2 regions of the Pseudomonas lutea genome follow, and region 1 is predicted to be linked to the other one. Evidence: predicted binding sites of a transcription regulator. Region 1 holds the regulator's gene; the other holds the start of a gene.
The links. Region 1 encodes FliA, which starts transcription of late flagellar genes. Its sites were predicted from a motif close to CTAAAGTTTNNNNNNNNNNNGCCGNTAA; they were not measured.

Region 1 (10,871 bases):
CGATCAACGCGGCCGGGCCGTTGAGCAATGCGCCCAGGTGCCCGCCTTCGAGGAAGTTGCCACCAATGATCGCGACGAACGCGAGAATGATCCCTATGAGCGTCAAGACATCCATCAGCTGCAGGCCTCCACCAGGTGGCGACCGATGTCATCGAGGCTGTAGACGGCGTCGGCCAGTTCGGCTTTGACGATTGCCATCGGCATGCCGTAGATCACGCAACTGGCCTCGTCCTGCGCCCAGATCTGGCTGCCGCTCTGCTTGAGCAGGCGCGCGCCTTCACGGCCATCGGCGCCCATCCCGGTCAGGACGACCGCCAGTACTTTGTCGTTGTAGGACTTGGCTGCAGAGCCAAAGGTAATGTCGACACACGGCTTGTAGTTCAGGCGCTCATCGCCTGGCAGGATTTTCACCGCGCCGCGACCGTCGATCATCATCTGCTTGCCGCCGGGGGCCAGCAGCGCCAGCCCGGGCCGCAACATGTCGCCATCTTCGGCTTCTTTCACGCTGATGCGGCAGAGTTTGTCGAGGCGCTCGGCAAAAGCTTTGGTGAACGCGGCCGGCATGTGCTGGATGAGCACGATGGGCGCCGGGAAATTGGCCGGCAATTGAGTCAACACCCGCTGCAAGGCCACCGGGCCGCCAGTGGACGTTCCAATCGCTACCAGTTTGTAGGCCTTGCGCTTGGGCGCCGGGGAATGTGCTGCGTGCGGATGAGCCGTCGAGGCTGATGTATGTGCCGCATGCGCGTGAGCCGCTGGCAGCGCTGAACGGGCAGGTGCAGCGGCAGGCGCCGGACGCGACGGGGTTGGCGCAGCGGACGATGCACGCGGCGAAACCGCTGCGGCAGCAGGCGTTGGCGCAGGCGTCGAATTGCTGCCGTAACCGCTGAAGCGGCGATTGCTGCGAGAGATGCTGTGCACTTTCTCACAGAGCATCTGCTTGACCTTCTCGGGGTTACGCGAGATGTCTTCGAAGTTCTTCGGGAGGAAATCCACCGCCCCGGCGTCCAGCGCATCGAGGGTCACCCGGGCGCCTTCGTGAGTCAGCGACGAGAACATCAACACCGGGGTCGGGCAGCGCTGCATGATGTGGCGGACCGCGGTAATGCCGTCCATCATCGGCATTTCGTAGTCCATGGTGATCACGTCGGGCTTGAGCGCCAAGGCTTGATCAATGGCTTCCTTGCCATTGGTGGCAGTGCCGACCACCTGGATCGTGGGATCTGAAGAGAGAATTTCCGAGACGCGACGTCGGAAGAAACCCGAATCGTCCACGACGAGAACCTTGACTGCCATAAACACTCCATAGAACGCGCGCCACCCTGGGAGTCCGCACGCCCTGAATCATGTAGCTTGGGTCACATCTGGCGATGCGGGAAAGGCCAGTGGGACCAATTTTCGCGCGTTAACCAGGACCTGTAGGACCTGTAGGACCGGCTTTAGCCGGGAACGCATCGGATGTCACGCCGCAAAATCCACGGTGTTCGCCCTACCCTCTTCCCGGCTGAAGCCGGTCCTACTCCGGGAAACCGTTGGGTGTCACACCGCGACATCCACGGTGTCCCTGCCGGCCTCTTCCCGGCTGAAGCCGGTTCCACTGAAAGACATCGCGAGCCGCACTACCGAAGCCCGCACTGCTTAGCCAATCCGTCGTGCCGCGTAGCGCTTGAGCATGCTCGGTACGTCGAGGATCAATGCGATACGGCCGTCACCGGTGATGGTGGCGCCTGACATGCCCGGCGTGCCTTGCAGCATCTTGCCCAGTGGCTTGATGACCACCTCTTCCTGGCCGACCAGTTGATCGACCACGAAGCCGATACGCTGGGTGCCAACCGACAGAATCACCACATGGCCCTCGCGTTGTTCCTCGTGCGCGGCCGAGCTGACCAGCCAGCGCTTGAGGTAGAACAGCGGCAGCGCCTTGTCCCGGACAATGACCACTTCCTGACCGTCGACGACGTTGGTCGTCGACAGGTCCAGGTGGAAAATCTCGTTGACGTTGACCAGCGGGAACGCGAAGGCCTGATTGCCGAGCATGACCATCAGCGTCGGCATGATCGCCAGCGTCAGCGGCACCTTGATGATGATCTTCGAGCCCAGGCCTTTGGTGGAATCGATGCTGATCGAGCCATTGAGCTGGGAGATCTTGGTCTTCACCACGTCCATGCCCACACCACGACCGGATACGTCCGAGATCTCGGTTTTGGTCGAGAAGCCCGGTGCAAAAATCAGGTTGTAGCAGTCGGTGTCACTGAGGCGATCGGCTGCATCCTTGTCCATCACGCCGCGCTTCACCGCGATGGCGCGCAGGACAGCGGGGTCCATGCCTTTGCCGTCATCGGAAATCGACAGCAGAATGTGATCGCCTTCCTGTTCGGCCGCCAGCACCACACGACCGTTACGGGACTTGCCCGACGCCTCGCGTTCTTCCGGCGACTCGATACCGTGGTCAACCGCGTTGCGCACCAAGTGGACCAGCGGGTCGGCCAGGGCCTCTACAAGGTTCTTGTCCAGGTCGGTTTCTTCACCCACCAGTTCAAGGCTGATTTCTTTCTTCAACTGACGCGCCAGATCGCGAACCAGTCGCGGGAAGCGGCCGAACACTTTCTTGATCGGCTGCATGCGGGTCTTCATGACCGCGGTCTGCAGGTCAGCGGTGACCACGTCCAGATTGGACACGGCCTTGGACATGGCTTCATCGGCGCTGTTGGCGCCCAGGCGGACCAGTCGGTTACGCACCAGCACCAGTTCGCCGACCATGTTCATGATTTCGTCCAGCCGCGCGGTGTCGACGCGCACGGTGGTTTCCGCTTCGGACGGCGGCTTCTCGCTGGGCGCCGGAGCAGCCGCTCGGGCCGGTGCAGGCGCGGCGGCGGGTGCAGCTTTGGCCGGTACCGCAGCAGCAGGTGTCGCTTTAGCCGGTTCGGGCTTGGCAGCGGGCTCAGGCTTTTTGGCCGGTGCAGCAGGCGCAGCGGCGGCGACGGCAGGTTCAAACTTGCCCTTGCCGTGCAACTGATCCAGCAGGTCTTCGAATTCGTTATCGGTGATCTCGTCCGAGGCAGCGGCTTTCGACGCAGCGGCGGGCGCAGCAGGAGCAGCCGGCGCGGCGGGTGCGGCGGGTGCGGCTGCCACAGCAGAAGCAGCGGCGTCTGGCGAGAACGAGCCCTTGCCATGCAACTGATCAAGCAGCGACTCGAATTCGTCGTCCGTGATTTCGTCACTGGCCGGCGCAGCCGCAGGCGTCACCGCGGCGGTCGGCTGTACGGCATCAACGGCGAACTGGCCTTTGCCGTGCAACTGATCGAGGAGCGATTCAAACTCGGCGTCGGTGATCTCGTCACTGGGCGCGCTGCTCGTCGATGCTGTCGGAGCCGGTGAAGGAACAGGCGCGGCAGCAGCGGGCGCAGCAGGAGCAACGGGGGCAACAACACCCCCAGCCGCCTGAGCCTTGACGGCGTTGAGCGAATCCAGAAGCTGTTCGAATTCGTAGTCGGTGATGTCTTCGGACGGCGCTTCAGCGACCGGCTCTTCGACCACCGGTGCGGCAGCGACTTCGTCGGCAGAGGCCGGCTCGGCCAGACGTGCCAGGGCCGCCAGCAATTCAGGCGTGGCCGGGGTCACGGCGGAACGCTCGCGCACCTGACCGAACATGCTGTTGACGGTGTCGAGGGCCTCGAGCACCACGTCCATGAGCTCCGAGTCGACGCGGCGTTCACCCTTGCGCAGGATGTCGAACACGTTCTCGGCGATGTGACAGCATTCAACCAGCTCGTTGAGCTGGAGGAAGCCGGCGCCCCCTTTTACAGTGTGAAAACCGCGAAAAATTGCATTGAGCAGATCCGCATCGTCTGGCCGGCTTTCCAGCTCAACCAACTGCTCGGACAACTGCTCCAGAATCTCGCCGGCCTCTACCAGAAAATCCTGAAGGATTTCTTCATCGGCGCCGAAGCTCATTGGGGGGTGCTCCTAAAATTAACCGTCAAACCGATCCGGAGGCTGCACTGACGGCCAGCGCGCATTGCTTTCGTCGAAGCATTGGCGCGCGGGTCCAGCAGCCACTTTCACAGAGAACCTGAAATCTGAAATCCGGATGACCGAATCAGAAGCCGAGGCTGGATAGCAGATCGTCCACATCATCCTGTCCGGATACGACGTCTTCACGTTTATCGGCATGGATCTGCGGACCTTCACCCTTGGAGTGAAGTTTTTCTTGTTCTTTTTGCTGACGGAAGACTTCCTGGTCGTGTTCGATGCCGGCGAAACGGTCTACCTGGCTGGCCATGAGGACCAGCTTGAGCAGGTTGCGCTCCACTTCGGTCACCAGCGTGGTCACGCGCTTGATCACCTGACCGGTGAGGTCCTGGTAATCCTGGGCCAGCAGAATGTCGTTGAGGTGCGCGGAGACCTCGGTGGTCTCCTTTTCGCTGCGCGTCAGGAACGTATCGACGCGGCGCGCCAGATCACGAAACTCTTCGGCGCTGATCTCGCGGCGCATGAAGCGTCCCCAGTCGGCGCTCAAGGATTTGGCGTCGGCACTGAGCCCGCTCATCAACGGCGTGCTCTGCTCCACCAGGTCCATGGTCCGGTTGGCCGCGTTTTCGGTCAGCCTGACCACGTACGAGAGCCGCTCGGTGGCGTCGGTGATCTGAGAGACCTCCTCGGCCTGAGGCATGTTCGGGTCGATCTGGAAATTGACGATCGCGCTGTGCAGCTCGCGCGTCAGTTTGCCGACCTCCTGGTACAGGCCTCTGTCCCGGGTCTGGTTAAGCTCATGGATCAGTTGCACGGCATCGCCGAACTTGCCTTTTTCAAGGCTCGCGACCAGCTCTTGTGCGTGTTTCTTCAGGGTTGACTCAAAGTCACCCATTGTCGAATCTTTGGAATCCATAGCGCCCTCGCAGCGGACATCAGCTATTGACGCGCTCGAATATCTTTTCGATTTTTTCTTTGAGCACTTGCGCAGTGAACGGCTTCACCACGTAGCCGTTCACACCGGCCTGAGCGGCTTCGATGATCTGCTCGCGTTTGGCTTCGGCAGTGACCATCAACACCGGCAGACTGCGCAGACGCTCGTCTGCACGCACCTGACGCAGCAGGTCGATGCCGGACATGCCGGGCATGTTCCAGTCAGTGACGAGGAAGTCAAAGGCGCCGCTTTGCAGCATGGGCAATGCGGTGAGTCCGTCATCTGCTTCGGCCGTGTTGGTGAACCCAAGGTCACGCAACAGGTTTTTTATGATCCGCCGCATCGTTGAGAAGTCATCAACGATGAGGATTTTCATGTTCTTGTCCAATTCGACCTCCAAGCAGTCTTTAACGCGTTCAGCACCTGAACGCGCGTTCAATCAATACCGGCGGTGCCGGACATCGGAGGGCTGGGATCGACCGGGACGAGCGCAGCGAAACCGGATCATCTACGACCCGGTTCGACCGACTCCTGCCTGCCTCTTCCACTTCCCGCTCAACGTCTTGCACAGCCGGTCTTACAAGCAACTCGCAGGCCTTGCGGCGTGCGTCAGAATTCAGGAGCGGGCGCGCCACTCGCCAAGACGACCCCGCAGACGCGCGGCGCACTGACTGTGCAGCTGGCTGACGCGCGATTCGCTGACACCCAGTACCTCACCGATTTCCTTGAGGTTCAGCTCTTCGTCGTAGTACAGCGACAACACCAGACGTTCGCGCTCCGGCAGGTTGGCAATGGCCTCCGCCAATGCCGCCTGGAAGCGCTCGTCTTCCAGGTCCCGCGACGGCTCGAGCGACTGGCTCGCGCCGTCCTCGTGCAGCCCTTCATGTTCGCCGTCCTGCAACAGGTCGTCGAAACTGAACAAGCGACTGCCCAGGGTATCGTTCAAAATCCCGTAGTAATCGTCGAGACTCAATTGAAGTTCGGCAGCAACCTCGTGATCTTTAGCGTCACGGCCGGTTTTTGCTTCGATTGCACGAATCGCGTCGCTGACCATGCGCGTGTTGCGGTGGACCGAGCGCGGCGCCCAGTCCCCCTTGCGCACTTCATCGAGCATCGCTCCACGGATACGAATACCCGCGTACGTCTCGAAGCTGGCCCCTTTGGTGGAGTCGTATTTGGTCGAGACTTCGAGCAAGCCGATCATGCCCGCCTGGATCAAGTCCTCGACCTGAACGCTGGCTGGCAGACGTGCCAGCAAGTGATAGGCGATTCGTTTGACCAGCGGGGCATAACGCTCGATCAGCTCATACTGAGAATCTTTGGACGATTTGCTGTACATGCGATAGCCACTTGCTGTCATGAGACGGGCCCTGCGCTGGTGTGATGCACGAGGCGTTCAACGAAAAATTCCAGGTGACCGCGCGGGTTTGCCGGCAGCGGCCAGGTGTCAACTTTCTGCGCGATGGCCTTGAACGCCAGCGCACATTTGGAACGCGGAAACGCTTCGTACACGGCGCGCTGTTTCTGCACCGCCTTGCGTACGCACTCGTCGTACGGCACCGCGCCGACGTACTGCAGCGCCACGTCAAGGAAGCGGTCGGTGACCTTGGTCAGCTTGGCGAAGAGGTTGCGCCCTTCCTGCGGGCTCTGGGCCATGTTGGCCAGCACGCGGAAGCGGTTCATGCCGTAATCGCGGTTGAGCAGTTTGATCAGGGCGTAGGCGTCGGTGATCGACGTAGGCTCGTCGCACACCACCAGCAGCACTTCCTGAGCGGCGCGAACGAAGCTCACCACTGACTCGCCGATACCGGCAGCGGTGTCGATGACCAGCACATCCAGGTTGTCGCCGATGTCACTGAATGCCTGGATCAGCCCGGCATGCTGGGCCGGGGTCAGGTGGACCATGCTCTGTGTCCCCGACGCCGCCGGTACGATGCGCACGCCGCCCGGGCCCTGCAGCAGGACGTCGCGCAGCTCGCACCGCCCTTCGATGACGTCAGCCAGGGTGCGCTTGGGGGTCAGGCCCAACAGTACGTCAACGTTGGCCAAACCCAGATCGGCGTCCAGCAGCATGACGCGACGTCCCAGCTCGGCCAGCGCCAGTGAAAGATTCACTGAAACGTTGGTCTTGCCTACGCCACCTTTGCCACCGGTCACCGCGATAACCTGTACGGGATGCATGCTGCCCATGTTAATTGTTTACCTTGTCTTGCTTAGACCTAAGCCACATGTCGGGCTGCACGTTCAGTGCCTGAACAATGCCTGGCAGACCATCGATGCAGGAAAATTCCACTGTCATTTTCTTCACCTAGCCCGCTCGCTTGCCGGTGCTGTGATAAAGATCCGCAAACATATCCGCCATCGCTTCCTCGCTAGGCTCCTCCTGCATCTGCACGCTGACAGCCCGGCTCACCAATTGGTGCCGACGCGGCAAATGCAGATCGTCCGGTATCCGTGGGCCATCAGTGAGATAGGCCACAGGCAGTTCGTGTGTCACCGCCAGGCTGAGCACTTCGCCCAGGCTGGCGGTTTCGTCGAGCTTGGTCAGGATGCACCCGGCCAGGCCGCAACGTTTATAGCTGTGGTACGCCGCAGACAGCACCTGCTTCTGGCTGGTTGTCGCCAGCACCAGGTAGTTGCGCGCCTTGATGCCACGCCCGGCCAGGGTCTCCAGTTGCAGACGCAATGCCGGATCGCTGGCTTGCAGGCCCGCGGTGTCGATCAACACGACGCGCTTGCGCAGCAGCGGTTCCAGCGCCTGCGCCAGGGATTGCCCCGGGTCGACGTGGGTCACCGGTACATTGAGGATCCGGCCCAGCGTCTTCAGCTGTTCCTGAGCACCAATGCGGAAACTGTCCATGCTCACCAGCGCGATATTTTGCGCGCCGTATTTCAACACATATCGGGCTGCCAGTTTAGCCAGCGTGGTGGTTTTGCCCATGCCGGCAGGGCCGACCATGGCGATCACACCGCCCTCTTCCAGGGGCTCTACGTCCGGCGTTGCGATCATGCGGGCCAGGTGGGCCAGCAACATGCGCCAGGTGTGAGCCTGATCGTTCGAGTCCGGGACCATCGCCAGCAAATCGCGGGACAGGGGGCCGGACAGGCCAACGCGCTGCAGACGGCGCCACAGATTGGCCTGCTGCGGACGGCTGCCTTGCAGCTGGTTCCAGGCCAGCGAGCCAAGCTGGACTTCCAGCAGTTCGCGCAGGCCGTTCAATTCGGAGCGCATCGACTCGTACACGTGATGGCTGACCGAAGGTTCGGCATTGCGCTCGGCGCGTTCGGCTGCCACGGCCGCGTGAACCGACGGGCGAAACGGTTCTTCCAGGGTCGGTTCGATCTGCTTGCTGTCGTCCATCGCCAGGCCGGTGAACAGCTGGCGGTTGGCGACAGTGTCCAGCTCGCTGCGCGAGGTCAGCTCGGCCTGAGCGGTCACGATGCGCGACTGGGTCTTGCGCAGCTCGTCTTCGAGTTCGATGTTCGGCACACGCGGTGCCAGCGCTGACAATTTGTAGTCCAGGGCGGCGGTCAGTTCCACGCCGCCGGCGATCCGCCGGTTACCGATGATGGCGGCTTCAGCGCCCAGCTCATCACGAACCAGTTTCATGGCTTGTCGCATATCGGCGGCGAAAAAACGCTTAACTTGCATGACTCACTACCTCAGCCGTTAGGCCCGACAGTCGCTACGATGGTGACTTGCTTATTGTCAGGAATTTCCTGGTAAGCCAAAACATGCATATTCGGTACAGCCAACCGTCCAAAGCGGGACAACATGGCGCGAACCGGACCTGCGACCAACAAAATAACCGGCTGCCCCTGCATCTCCTGACGCTGCGCCGCTTCGATCAACGAGCGCTGAAGCTTCTCAGCCATGCTCGGTTCGAGGAGAACGCCTTCTTCCTGACCCTGTCCTGCCTTCTGAAGACTATTTAGCAAGATCTGTTCCAACCTTGGCTCAAGTGTGATGACAGGCAGCTCCGGCTCAATGCCGACAATGCTTTGCACGATTGCGCGGGACAATCCGACCCGTACGGCGGCCACCAGCGCGGCGGTATCTTGACTACGTGCAGCGTTGTTGGCGATGGCTTCGGCGATGGAGCGAATGTCTCGCACCGGCACCTGCTCGGCCAACAGCGCCTGCAGTACTTTCAACAGGGCCGACAGTGACAGCACCCCAGGTACCAGCTCTTCCGCAAGTTTTGGCGAGCCCTTGGCCAGCAAGGTCATCAACTGCTGGACTTCCTCATGGCCAATCAATTCATGAGAGTGCTTGTAGAGAATCTGGTTCAAGTGAGTCGCGACCACGGTGCTGGCGTCGACCACGGTGTAGCCGAGCGATTGCGCCTGGGCCCGCTGGCTGATTTCGATCCACACCGCTTCCAGGCCGAACGCCGGGTCTTTGGCAGTGATGCCGTTGAGGCTGCCAAATACCTGGCCGGGGTTGATGGCCAGCTCGCGGTCAGGGTAAATCTCGGCTTCGGCCAGGGTCACACCCATCAGCGTCAAGCGATAGGCGCTGGGGGCCAGATCCAGGTTGTCGCGAATATGCACGGTCGGCATCAGGAAGCCCAACTCCTGGGAGAGCTTCTTGCGCACGCCCTTGATCCGCGCCAGCAGTTGGCCACCCTGATTGCGGTCAACCAGCGGAATCAAGCGGTAGCCGACTTCCAGGCCGATCATGTCGATCGGGGTGACGTCGTCCCAGCCCAGCTCCTTGGATTCCTGAGCGCGGATCGGTGAGGGCAACAGTTCTTGCTGACGCTTGACCTCTTGCACCGCAGCAAGCTTGACCTGGTTCTCTTTCTTCCACAGCAGGTAGGCGCCGCCGGCAGCGACCAGGCCCAGGCTGATGAAGGAGAAGTGCGGCATGCCCGGCACCAGACCCATGACGATCATGATCCCGGCTGACACGGCCAGCGCCTTGTGCGACGCGAACATCTGGCGGCCAACCAGTTTGCCCATTTCTTCCGAGCCGGAAGCACGGGTCACCATGATTGCCGCAGCGGTCGACAGCAGCAGTGATGGCAATTGCGCCACCAAACCGTCACCGATGGTCAGCAGCGCGTACACCTTGCCGGCGTCGCCGAAGCTCATGTTGTGTTGAAAGATGCCGACCAGCATGCCGCCGATGAGGTTGATGAACAGGATCAGCAGGCCGGCGATGGCGTCACCGCGGACGAATTTGCTGGCACCGTCCATGGAGCCGTAGAACTCGGCTTCCTGGGCGACTTCAAGGCGGCGGCGCTTGGCTTCGGGCTGGTCGATGAGGCCGGCGTTGAGGTCGGCGTCGATGGCCATTTGTTTGCCGGGCATGGCGTCGAGGGTGAAGCGGGCGCTGACTTCGGAGATCCGTCCGGCACCTTTGGTGACGACGACGAAGTTGATGATCATGAGGATGGCGAAGACGACGATACCGACGACGTAGTTGCCGCCGATGACTACTTCACCAAAGGCCTGGATGACTTTACCGGCGGCGGCATGGCCGTCCTGCCCGTGAAGCATGACGACGCGGGTGGAGGCGACGTTGAGGGCCAAACGCAGCAAGGTGGCGATGAGCAGGATGGTGGGGAATACGGAGAAGTCGAGCGGCCGCAGGGCGTAGATGCAGACGAGCAGGACGACGATGGAGAGTGCGATGTTGAACGTGAAGAAGACGTCGAGCAGGAACGGTGGCATGGGCAGCATCATCATGGCGAGCATGACGAGGAGCAGCAAAGGTACGCCGAGTTGTCCACGGCCCAGGCCGATCAATCCGGTTCGGGCGTGGGAGATTATCTGAGAGCGTTCCACCGATTGGGCACCTGCGTGTTAAATCAATCTTTTGACGCCGAAGCGTTGTATCGGGGTTATTGCAAGAAGGGGTCCAACATTTGGGTTGGGCGGGAAAATATCAGAATGCCAGTATTTAGATTTTTGTCACGGCGACGGTTTTGTATCGCTGGGGTGAGGATCCAGATCAAAA
Region 2 (10,871 bases), 780 kb from region 1:
CTGCTGGGCGCCGCACTCGCCACCTACTGGGACTGGCGCGCTGTCGGGTTGGGTCTGGCATTGTTCTGCATCATCAGACCGCTAAGCGTGTGGCTGATGATCAGCGGACGCCTGCTGACTCGGCCGCAGAAGGCACTGGTCGGCTGGTTCGGCATTCGCGGCATCGGCACCCTCTATTACCTGTGCTACGCGCTCACCCACGGCTTGCCGGCCGAAGCGGTACACACCACCATCAGTCTGACGCTCTCGGTGGTGGCGCTGAGTATTCTGGTACACGGCATCAGCATTCAGCCGCTGTTGGAGTGGTACGAGCGCAGCATCGCCGGTGACGCAGAGGCTGAAAAGACCGACCGGGCGGACTGACTGGGTTTCAAAATCTCATCCGCTTCAGCTGGCATAGCCGCGTGATAGACAGTGTCGATGAAGCCATCAGAACAAGCGATTGGACGCTACAGACCCCGATCGGTAGCGTGCTCACTAATTGATCGGGTCTTTTGGGCGCCTTCTGTCCTGCGGTTTAACGTCGCAGCGGCGCGCTCATCGGCGATCGGCGCCGTGTCGGCTGACACCTTCGCGCAACAAGACTGGATGCTTGAACCCCTCCTTCATTACCGCGTCGCTGGCTCAGACAGTCGCGACGCCGTTCATTGCGTGCGAGCCCGGAAGCCTATGTCCATCAATACTCCCCAGCAGATCGCCGAGATCACCATCGAAGCCGGCGTGAAGAAGTCTCACATGGCCACTCCGGCGATTCTGGTGCTGGGTTTTCTGGCTGGCGCGTTCATCGCCCTGGGCTTTTTGCTGGACATCCACGTCAGCACCATGATCCCGACGCAATGGGCCTCGCTGGGTAACCTGCTGGGCGCTGCCGTATTCCCGATTGGCCTGATTCTGGTCATTCTGGCCGGTGGCGAGCTGCTGACCGGCAATATGATGAGCCTGCCAACGGCCATGTTCGCCCGGCGCATCCCGTTATCGGCGGTGGTCCGCAACTGGGCGCTGGTGACGTTGGCCAACCTGCTCGGCGCGCTGTTCGTCGCTTATTTCTTTGGTCACGTCCTGGGCCTGACCGAAGGGGCCTATCTGGCAAAAACCCTGGCCATCGCCAAAGCCAAGGCCAGCGCTGACTTTTCGCAGGCCTTTATTTCCGGCATTGGCTGCAACTGGCTGGTGTGTCTGGCGGTCTGGTTGTCATATGCGAGCAAGGACGTCACCGGCAAGATCCTTGGCATGTGGTTCCCGATCATGGCCTTCGTCGCCATCGGCTTTCAGCACGTGGTCGCCAACATGTTCGTGATCCCGGCGGGGATTTTTGCCGATGCCCTGAGCTGGACCGATTTCGTCGAAAACTTCGTCGCGGTGTTCCTGGGCAACGCCGTGGGGGGTGCAATTTTCGTCGGGCTCGCGTATTACGTGTCCTATTCCAAAGCCATTCAGGCTTCGGCCACCGGCGCCCAGGCGGCGGTCATCGAACCACAGGCTGCCGGGAAGATTTAACGCCGTACTCGCGGGCCGTCTATGCAGATGGCTCGCGCGCTGTTTCTGCCACGCAACACGCTGTCGAGAGGAAGTAATGTCAGATCGAGTCCTGATGGACAGCTATTCACGCAAGGTTGATTACGTCCGCCTGTCGGTCACTGATCGCTGTGATTTCCGCTGCGTGTATTGCATGGCCGAGGAAATGACCTTCCTGCCGCGTCAGCAGATCCTCTCTCTCGAAGAAATCCATCAAGTGGCCGAGCGCTTCGTTGCGCTGGGCACCAAAAAGATTCGCCTCACCGGCGGTGAGCCGCTGGTGCGTTCCGGTATCGTCGGATTGTGCCGCAGCATCGCCGCCCTGCCCGGCCTGCGCGAACTGTGCATGACCACCAACGGCTCGCAACTCGACAAGCTCGCGGTGCCATTGTTCGAAGCCGGCCTCAAGCGCCTGAACATCAGCCTGGACAGCCTTGACCCTGCGCGTTTCAAGGAACTGACCCGCACCGGTGACCTGAGCAAGGTCATTGCCGGGATCGACGCCGCCAACGCGGCAGGCTTTCAGCGCACCAAACTGAACTGCGTGGTGATGCAGGGGCGCAACGATCACGAGATCAACGACCTGGTGGCCTTCGCGATTGATCGCGGCGTCGACATCACCTTCATCGAAGAAATGCCACTGGGGGTTATAAGCGAGCACAGCCGCGCCGAGTCGTTCTTCTCCAGTGAGCAGGTGCGCGAGCGTATCGCCGAGCGCTACACCCTGGTGCACTCCACCGAGTCGACTTCCGGGCCGTCGCGCTACTGGCGGGTGGCCGAGGCGCCGAATATCCGCATCGGCTTTATCTCGCCCCACAGCCACAACTTCTGCGCAACCTGTAATCGAGTGCGCGTCACGGTCGAGGGCCGCCTGCTGTTGTGCCTGGGCAACGAACACTCGGCGGATCTCAAAGCCGTGCTGCGGGCCAACCCCGGGCAACCGGAGAAGCTGGAAAACGCCATCGTTAACGCCATGCAGCTCAAGCCGTGGAAGCACAACTTCGAGCTCAACGACGATGTGCAAGTGGTGCGCTTCATGAACATGACCGGGGGCTGAGGGCTTCCTGAAGCTCCCCCCCGCTCAGGCGCAGCTGAACCGTCGCGCCCTAGCCTTCCTGCACCAGGGTTTCAAACGCTTCTTCAAGGTCGCTTCCGCGAGTGGGCCTGACCAATCTCAACACTTCCTGCCCGTCACGCATCCACACCAGCGTGGGCCACAGCTTCACTCTGAACGAACGCCCCAATTGGCGACCGCTGCCATCTTCGATCTTGATGTGCCGCACCTGCGGGTAATCGGCGGCGACCTTCTCGATCAACGGCTGCGCCGCGGTGCAGTGCCCGCACCAGTTGGTGCCGAAGTCGACCACGACGCAACCGGGCATGGCATCCAGTTCGGCGCGCGACAGGGTTTCGGGGAGATAGGGTTCGGTGGGCATGGCGGTGCTCTCTCTCTCTGCCAGGACGATGTTGTCAGTCTAGCGACGCGTGTTGCCGATGGGTATCGCCAGCACGCTTGAGTTTGCAGGCCGGCATCCTGGTTGGCCAGGCATCGGTGTGCCGACGGTTACCGCAACCGTCGGCACACGCCCTTACAAGCGGGTCAGCCCTGGATGAAGCCCAGCAGGATTTCGTTGATCTCTTCATGCTGCACGGTGCACATGCCGTGGGAGCCGCCTTTGACGACGTGCAGGGTCGAGCCTTTGACCAACTCGTGGCTCTTGTAGCCAGACGCGGCAATCGGCACGATCTGGTCGTCGTCGCCATGCAGGATCAGAGTCGGCACGTCGATTTTTTTCAGGTCTTCGGTGAAGTCGGTTTCCGAGAAGGCCTTGATGCAGTCGAACTCGCCCTTGACGCTGCCGAGCATGCCGATGGACCAGAACGAGTCGATGGCGCCCTGTGAGGTTTTCGCGCCGTCGCGGTTGAAGCCGAAGAACGGAACGGCGAGGTCCTTGAAGAATTGCGAGCGGTCGGCGGTGAAGCCGGCGCGGATGCCATCGAAGACGTCCATCGGCAAGCCTTCGGGGTTGGCCGCGGTTTTCAGCATGATCGGCGGTACGGCGCCAATCAGCACGGCTTTGGCGACGCGGGCAGTGCCATGGCGGCCGATGTAGCGGGCGACTTCGCCGCCGCCGGTGGAGTGGCCGATCATGATGGCGTCGTTGAGGTCCAGCGCTTCGAACAGTTCGGCGAGGTCGTCGGCATAGGTGTCCATGTCGTTGCCTTCCCAGGTCTGGCCGGAGCGACCGTGGCCGCGGCGGTCGTGGGCGATGACGCGGTAGCCTTTCTGGCCGAGGAAGAGCATTTGCGCATCCCATGCGTCGCCGTCGAGCGGCCAGCCATGGGAGAAGACGATCGGCTGGCCGGTGCCCCAGTCTTTGTAGAAGAGTTCGGTGCCGTCTTTCAGGGTCAGGGTGGACATGGGGCGCAATCCTCAAGAGGGGGTTTGGGGGAAGGTTGAGCGTAGTCGGTGATTCAGATGCTGGATTGCTGATATGTGCTTGTTTGCGTATGGCAGGGTCTGAGGCAAACCAAGATCTACAGCTAGATCAATATCTACAGCTAGATCAAGGTCAAAAGCGGTTCGGCCTAACGGCCTCGGGTTTCGCCTTCGGCGAGTTACTTGATAGAGCCCCAAGTAACCAAGGGCTTGTGCTCCTGGTTTGGCCCCTCCTTCGTCGGGGTTCCTTCACTCCGGTCTTGCTCCGTGGGCCCGCGCCGAACGGACATCCATGTCCTGACGGCGCTCTCGCCGCATCCATGCGGCTCGACCCACTGCGCAAAACCTGCGTTCAGCCTGCACCCAAGTCGCGTTTTGCGGTGTCTGGAATTTTTGCGGATGAAGAGCAGAAGCAGAGCAACAGCAGAGCAACAGCAGAGCAACAGCAGAGCAACAGCAGAGCAACAGCAGAGCAACAGCAGAGCAACAGCAGAGCAACAGCAGAGCAACAGCAGAGCAACAGCAGAGCAACAGCAGAGCAACAGCAGAGCAACAGCAGAGCAACAGCAGAGCAACAGCAGAGCAACAGCAGAGCAACAGCAGAGCAACAGCAGAGCAACAGCAGAGCAACAGCAGAGCAAGTGCGGAGCAAATGCGGAGCAAAAGCAGAGCCAAAGCTTCCCGGCTAAAGCCGGTCCCACAGGGTGTACGCGGTGCTGTTAGTGGGACCGGCTTTAGCCGGGAAGAGGCCGGTGTGGGCGCCATCAAATTCGGGGCAGACACCATCAACGTGGAGTGAGCTTGCTCACGAAGACGGCGTTTCGGACGCTGAAGGTCTGGTCGTGCTCACGCCCAGCCTGGGCGGCGCACCAAGTGCTTCAGGCCTGATTGCCACCCCGGCTCAATGCCCCCAGACGACCGGAGATGGACTGCATGCCTTTGCCCAGTTCGCGCAAGGTGCCGGCGTCCCTGGCGCCTTGTTCGCTGGAGGCGTGGATGCGCACCGCCAGTTCGTTGATTTCGTGGGTGACATGGCTTTGCTCCTGGGCGGCGACGGCAATCTGATGAGCGCGCTGGACGATGTCGTCGAAGCTGAACACGGTGGTGCCCAGTGTGGCGGCGACGCTGACGGCTTGCTGCACCGACTCACGGGTGCGGGTGGCACCGCTTTGCATGGTCGAGACGGCCGCGGTGGAGGCCTGACGCAATTGCGAGATCATCTCCTGAATCTCGTTCGCCGACGCCTGGGTTCGCCCGGCGAGGGTACGCACCTCGTCAGCCACGACTGCAAAACCGCGGCCCTGCTCGCCTGCGCGCGCCGCTTCGATCGCCGCGTTCAGGGCCAGCAGGTTGGTCTGTTGGGAAATCGATTTGATCACCTCCAGGACGCTGCCCACGCGCTCGATGTCATCGCCCAGCTGGGTGATGGCGCCGGCCGCCCCGGCAATGTCCGTCGCCAGCACCTCGATGGACTGGCTGTTGTGGTTGACCTGATCCTGGCTTTTTTGCGCGTCGCCCAGGGAACGGCGGGCGGTGTCGGAGCAGTCCGTGGTGTTCTGGGCAACTTCGTTGGCACTGGCCGACATCTCGGTGATCGCCGTCGCCAGCAAGGTGTTGTCTTGACGCTGGGATTCGGCCCGCTCGGCCACGCCTTGGGACAGCTGCGCCAGTTCGTTGGCCTGGCGCTCCAGGGACAGCGATTCCTCGGCGATGCGATGCAGCATGTTGCGCAGCGAGCCGGCGTATTGATTGACCGACTCACGCAGCGCGCCAATCTCGTCGGCGCGCAAAATCGCCAGCTGGGTGTCGGTCTGACCGCCCTGCCCCAGACTCGAGATCTGTGCAGTGGTTTCCTCCAGTTGCGCCAGAAGCCGTTTGCCGGCCAGCCAGGCCAGACCCAGCAGCACGCCAAGCAGCGGCAGCAGGAACAACAGAATCTGTCCGGTGAGGCGGTTGGCCAGGCCGACAACGCGGGCTTCCGGCGTCACCAAGCCAATGCGCCAGCCCGTGCCAGCCATGGTCGCCAGCGTGACGTACGCCGGACCGTCAAGCCGACCATCGTGCTCGATTCTCAGGGTCGACAGTGCCGAGGTGTTATTGGCGAGCTGATCAGCCACCGGCTTGAACCAGGCGTGTTCCTGGCTCAGCCCGCTAACGGTCAACAGGCCCTTGGTGCCTTTCGCGTCGGGGAAATACAGCAGGTTCCCTGAAGGATCGACTGCGAATGCGTAGCCGTCTGTCACGCCGCCTTTCTCTTTGAGGAAGGCGGCCAGACCGTCAAGCTTGAGGTCGATGGTCGCGACACCGGCGAAGGCGCCCTGCGCCCGATAAGGGACGCTGCAGGTGGTCATTGCCACGCCGCTGACCGGATCCTGATAGGCATCGGACCACACGCAACGACCCGCCGGCGCGGATTTGGCCCCGGTGTACCAAGACTCAGCCTGATACGGCGGTGTCTTGACCTGGTTGTATTCGTCTGAAAAGCCCAATCGATTGCCGGCGTCCCGTGACCAGAAAAAACTGCGGCGCTCGGTGCCTGCGGCGAAGGCGTTGGGCTCCGGCCACACGCCGCCACCGGCGATCGCCGCATCCCCCTGACTGTCGATCAGTCCGGGGAAATTGCTCATGTACAGGGCTTCGTCGCGGGGCAAAGACTCTGCCAGCAGCGCCATGGCAGCAGCCGTGCCTTCGATGCGGCTCAACGGCAGCGCCAACTGACGGGTAATGGCACTGGCTGACTGCTCTGCCGACTCGGTGCCGGCGGCCACCAACTGGGGTTTGCCGCCCAGAGTCATGACCGCGAAAATCGCCACGGCCGTGAGCACCAGCAACGTCAGGATTCCCAGGGTCATTCGTCCAGCGATACGGCGGGGAATCAAAGACATGGTCAAACTCCGAAGAAAATGTAGGGCTACATTTGCAACGGCCATCACAGGCAAAAGTTGAAGCCGCACCGAGGTTTAAGCGACCAGAGCGACAGGTGGTAACAGGACGACTCACCAAACCTCGCCTGCCAGCCCCGTTCAGACCTTCATTGCGTCCCGCGCCACCCGAACGTGTTCGGGCAAATCCTCGGCATGCTCCATTAGCCAGGCATCCAGGGTATGCCCGATATGGGTCAGCACTGCTTGTCCAGGCTTGAGCTCGTCAATGGTTTTGAGCGCGAGGGTCAGGTCATTGTGGTTGCGCGGTGCGTGCGGTTGGGGCGGCATCGAGCAATCCAGAATCAGCACGTCAAGCGCTTCGCGCTGCAGGAAGGTTTGCGTATCGTGGGGCAAGCCGACGGTGTCGGTGAGGTAGGCGATGCGCCGTCCACCGCCTTCCAGCAAGTAACCCAGGGTTGGCCTGGAATGCAGCAGCGGCAGTGCCGTGACCTGGAGGTCGCCCAGCCCGCGGCTTTCGAATGGCATGAAGGGTCGGCTGAAATCCAGAATGCCCGGGTGTTTGTACAGGTCCGCCAGCCCTTCCGGGTCCGCCGGGCCGTGGACCGGAATAACCAGGCCTTGCCCCCAGCGCAGGTGCAGCAGGCCCTGGGCGTGGTCGGCGTGGTAGTGGGTTTGCAGAATGCCGCTGAGGCTGCGCGGCGGGAAACGTTCGGTGAGGTCGGTCAGGCCGCTGTCGATCAACCAGCGTTGTTCGCCCACTTCGACCAGCGCACAGCAGGGGCGCCGGCGCAGTCGCTCATCGTGACGGGCCGCGTGGCAGGCGGCGCAGTCACACCCGTAAACCGGGACTTGCCGCGCATCTCCTGTGCCCAGCAAGGTCAGGCGCATGCGTCGGCGCGCTCCAGGTGTTGCATGAGCCTGCCGACCGTTTGCTCAAGGGGCCCCGAGTTGTCGAGCACGATTAATTCCGGGTCATCGGCGAGCAGGCCTTGGGTGAACTGCGCATTGCGCGCCAGTCGCGTCTCGATGTCTTCGGCAGACTCCCGAGCCCGGCGTTGCAAACGTTCGCGCAGCACGGCTTGATCAACCGTCAGCAGCACCACGCTCATGTGCGGGTAACGCGCGCGCGCCTGAGGCAGGTGGCCGCGCGAGCCGTTGATCAGCACGTCGTGACCTTCAGCCAACCATTGATCGATCTCTACCGGGATGCCGTAATGCAGCCCGTTGGCGAACCAGTCCAGCGCAAAGGCGCCTTCGGCCTGCAGGGCTTCAAAGCGCCCGACGCTGACGGCCTGCGCCGCCTCCCCGGTGGCTTCGGCCGAGCGTGTGATGACCCGCCGCACGATTCGGCAGCCCCGCGCGGCCAATGCCTCGCGGGCAGCGTCCAGCAGGCTGTCCTTGCCCGAGCCCGAAGGCCCGATGAGATAGATCAACCTGCCCGTCATCAAAACACCCTCTTCGCTTGTCGCCATACCTGCTCAATGATCGGCAGCGTGCCCGCCGCCCGGGCGTGGATGAGGTCAGCCCGCAGGCCCACCCGAATCTCGCCGCGATCGTACAAGCCCGCCGAACGCGCTGGCGCCAGGCTGACCGTGCTGACCGCGCGTGCCAGTCCTGCGCCTGTCGACTCATTTGCTGCATCCAGCTGCGCACCCAAGGTGAACGCCGCCTGCAACAGACTGGCCGGATAGTAATCGCTGGAGAGAATATCCAGTAGCCCTTCTTCGGCCAATCTCGCCGCTGCGATGTTCCCCGAGTGCGAGCCGCCGCGCACGATATTCGGCGCGCCCATCAGCACGCTCATGCCAAGACGACGGCAGCCCTGCGCGGCTTCCAGTGTGGTCGGAAACTCGGCGATGGTCATGCCGTACGCCGCCGATTCCTCAACGTGCGCCAAGGTCGCGTCGTCGTGGCTGGCCACCGACAAGCCACGTTCCAGACAGATATCGACAATGGCGCGGCGGTATCGGTCGCTGTAGGTTTTCGAATTGGCCACCTGCTCGACAATGAACGCGTCCATCTGCTCGCTGCTCAAGTGGTACTTGCCCATGTAGTACTCACGGTACTTGGACTCAAGGGCGAACTGGCGCTGGCCCGGCGAGTGGTCCATGGTCGAGACGAGCTGTACCAGCGGTTGCTCCACCAGGTCGCGAAACACGCTCAAGGTATCGGGATGACAGACTTCGCAGCGCAGGTGCAGACGGTGCTCGGCGCGTGTCATGTTGGCGGCGTTTGCCTGGGCGATGGCCTCGACCATGCCCGGCAGTTGCTGCATGCGCTTGCCCTTGGGATTGACGTCGCCGATGGACAGCGCGTCGAAGACGGTGGTGATGCCGGCCGCGATGATTTGCGCATCGTGGCTCATCACCGCCGAGGCCGACGGCCAGTCCACACCGGGCCGCGGGCTGAGGTGTTTTTCCAGGTTGTCGGTGTGCAGCTCCACCAGCCCTGGCAACAGGTATTCGCCGTTGAGGTTCTGCGCCTGGGGCAAGTAGCTGACACGGTCGTCGACCTCGCTGATAAGGCCGTCACGCAGCACCACGGTACCGAGGAACACGCCCTGGGCAGAAACCACACTGGCGTTGGTCAGGATCTGCTCGTTCAGCATTGTGCGGCCTCCTTCAGCGCCGAAGTTTCATTGGTCGCGCGTGCCGGATTGGCAGCTGAATCGAGCGCAGACGGTGTCATGTCCAGATGCCGGTCGCAGACGGCTTCACGGGCGACGCGGTCGTGGAAGATGCCAATCACCGCAGCGCCTGCGTGTTTGGCTTCATTGATCAGTTCAAGCACTACCTGACGATTATCGTCGTCCAGCGAGGCCGTTGGTTCGTCGAGCAGCATCACCGGCCACGGCACCATGAAGCCGCGCGCGATGTTGACGCGCTGCTGCTCCCCGCCGGAGAAGGTCCCCGGCGCCAGCTGCCACAAACGCTGGGGGATGTTCAGGCGAGCGAGCAGATGCTCGGCCCGCGCCTGGGCGTCTTGCCGGGTCCAGCCCCGGGCCAGCGCTGGCTCCATCACCACGTCCAGCGTCGCGACGCGCGGGATGACCCGCAAAAACTGGCTGACGTAGCCCAGGGTCTGCTGGCGCACCTGCAATACCTGGCGCGGGGTGGCACCGACCAGTTCCAGCCACTCGCCCTGATGCTGCACGCGAATACTTCCGCCTGCGGGGAGATAGTTGCCGTACAGCGTGCGCAGCAACGTGCTTTTGCCTGCCCCGGAATGGCCGTGCAGGACCAGGCATTCGCCGGCACTGACGGCGAAATCAAGGCCATCCAGCACGTTGAGGACGACACCGCTCTGCTGATGCAGCGTGAAAGTTTTCGAGAGGTCACGGACCTCGATCAGCGTGTTCATTGAAAGCACCCCGGAAGTCGGATCATGGCTGCAGCACCGAAGACACCAGCAGCTGCGAGTACGGGTGTTGCGGATCGTCGAGGATCTGATCGGTCAGGCCGGTCTCCACCACGCGGGAACGGCGCATGACCATCAGGCGATCGGCGAGCAGGCGCGCCACGGCCAGGTCGTGGGTCACGAGCACCACTGCCAGGTCGAGCTCGCGCACCAGCCCGCGCATCAGGTCGAGCAAGCGCGCCTGCACCGACACATCGAGGCCGCCGGTGGGCTCGTCCATGAACACCAGTCGTGGGCCGGACACCAGGTTTCGAGCAATCTGCAAGCGCTGCTGCATGCCGCCGGAGAATGTCCGTGGCAAATCGTCGATGCGCGCCGGGTCGATCTCCACCTGATTCAACCAGTCCAGCCCCGCCGCGCGCAGCGCCTGATAGTTGCGCACGCCCTGGGCCATCAGCCGCTCACCGATATTGGCGCCGGCTGACACCGCCATGCGCAGGCCGTCCCGGGGGTTTTGCTCGACGAAGCCCCATTCGGTGCGCAGCAAAGTGCGCCGCTCGGCCTCGCTGGCGCTGTACAGATCCAGCCACTCACCGGCGTGTTTGTGGCCGTCGGCGCGGCGGTAGTCGATGACGCCGCTGTCCGGCGGGCAGCGGCCACTGAGCAACGACAGC

Region 2: the regulator FliA is predicted to act here: its motif matches at 6,875-6,902, upstream of LT42_RS26635 (methyl-accepting chemotaxis protein).

The regions. Positions count from the first base shown of each region.
Region 1 covers NZ_JRMB01000001.1:1,955,257-1,966,127, forward strand. Annotated here, with positions in the region: gene LT42_RS08390 (flagellar motor protein) at 1-115, opposite strand, end outside; gene LT42_RS08395 (protein-glutamate methylesterase/protein-glutamine glutaminase) at 115-1,296, opposite strand; gene LT42_RS08400 (chemotaxis protein CheA) at 1,639-3,954, opposite strand; gene LT42_RS08405 (protein phosphatase CheZ) at 4,100-4,888, opposite strand; gene LT42_RS08410 (chemotaxis response regulator CheY) at 4,908-5,282, opposite strand; gene fliA (RNA polymerase sigma factor FliA) at 5,523-6,266, opposite strand; gene fleN (flagellar synthesis regulator FleN) at 6,263-7,096, opposite strand; gene flhF (flagellar biosynthesis GTPase FlhF) at 7,215-8,558, opposite strand; gene flhA (flagellar biosynthesis protein FlhA) at 8,570-10,699, opposite strand.
Region 2 covers NZ_JRMB01000001.1:1,174,055-1,184,925, forward strand. Annotated here, with positions in the region: gene LT42_RS04835 (cation:proton antiporter) at 1-363, shown strand, start outside; gene LT42_RS04840 (formate/nitrite transporter family protein) at 670-1,497, shown strand; gene moaA (GTP 3',8-cyclase MoaA) at 1,574-2,572, shown strand; gene LT42_RS04850 (thioredoxin family protein) at 2,622-2,951, opposite strand; gene LT42_RS04855 (alpha/beta fold hydrolase) at 3,116-3,937, opposite strand; gene LT42_RS25620 (hypothetical protein) at 4,276-4,644, shown strand; gene LT42_RS26635 (methyl-accepting chemotaxis protein) at 4,834-6,840, opposite strand; gene phnP (phosphonate metabolism protein PhnP) at 6,979-7,728, opposite strand; gene phnN (phosphonate metabolism protein/1,5-bisphosphokinase (PRPP-forming) PhnN) at 7,719-8,285, opposite strand; gene LT42_RS04880 (alpha-D-ribose 1-methylphosphonate 5-triphosphate diphosphatase) at 8,285-9,448, opposite strand; gene phnL (phosphonate C-P lyase system protein PhnL) at 9,442-10,200, opposite strand; gene phnK (phosphonate C-P lyase system protein PhnK) at 10,223-10,871, opposite strand, start outside.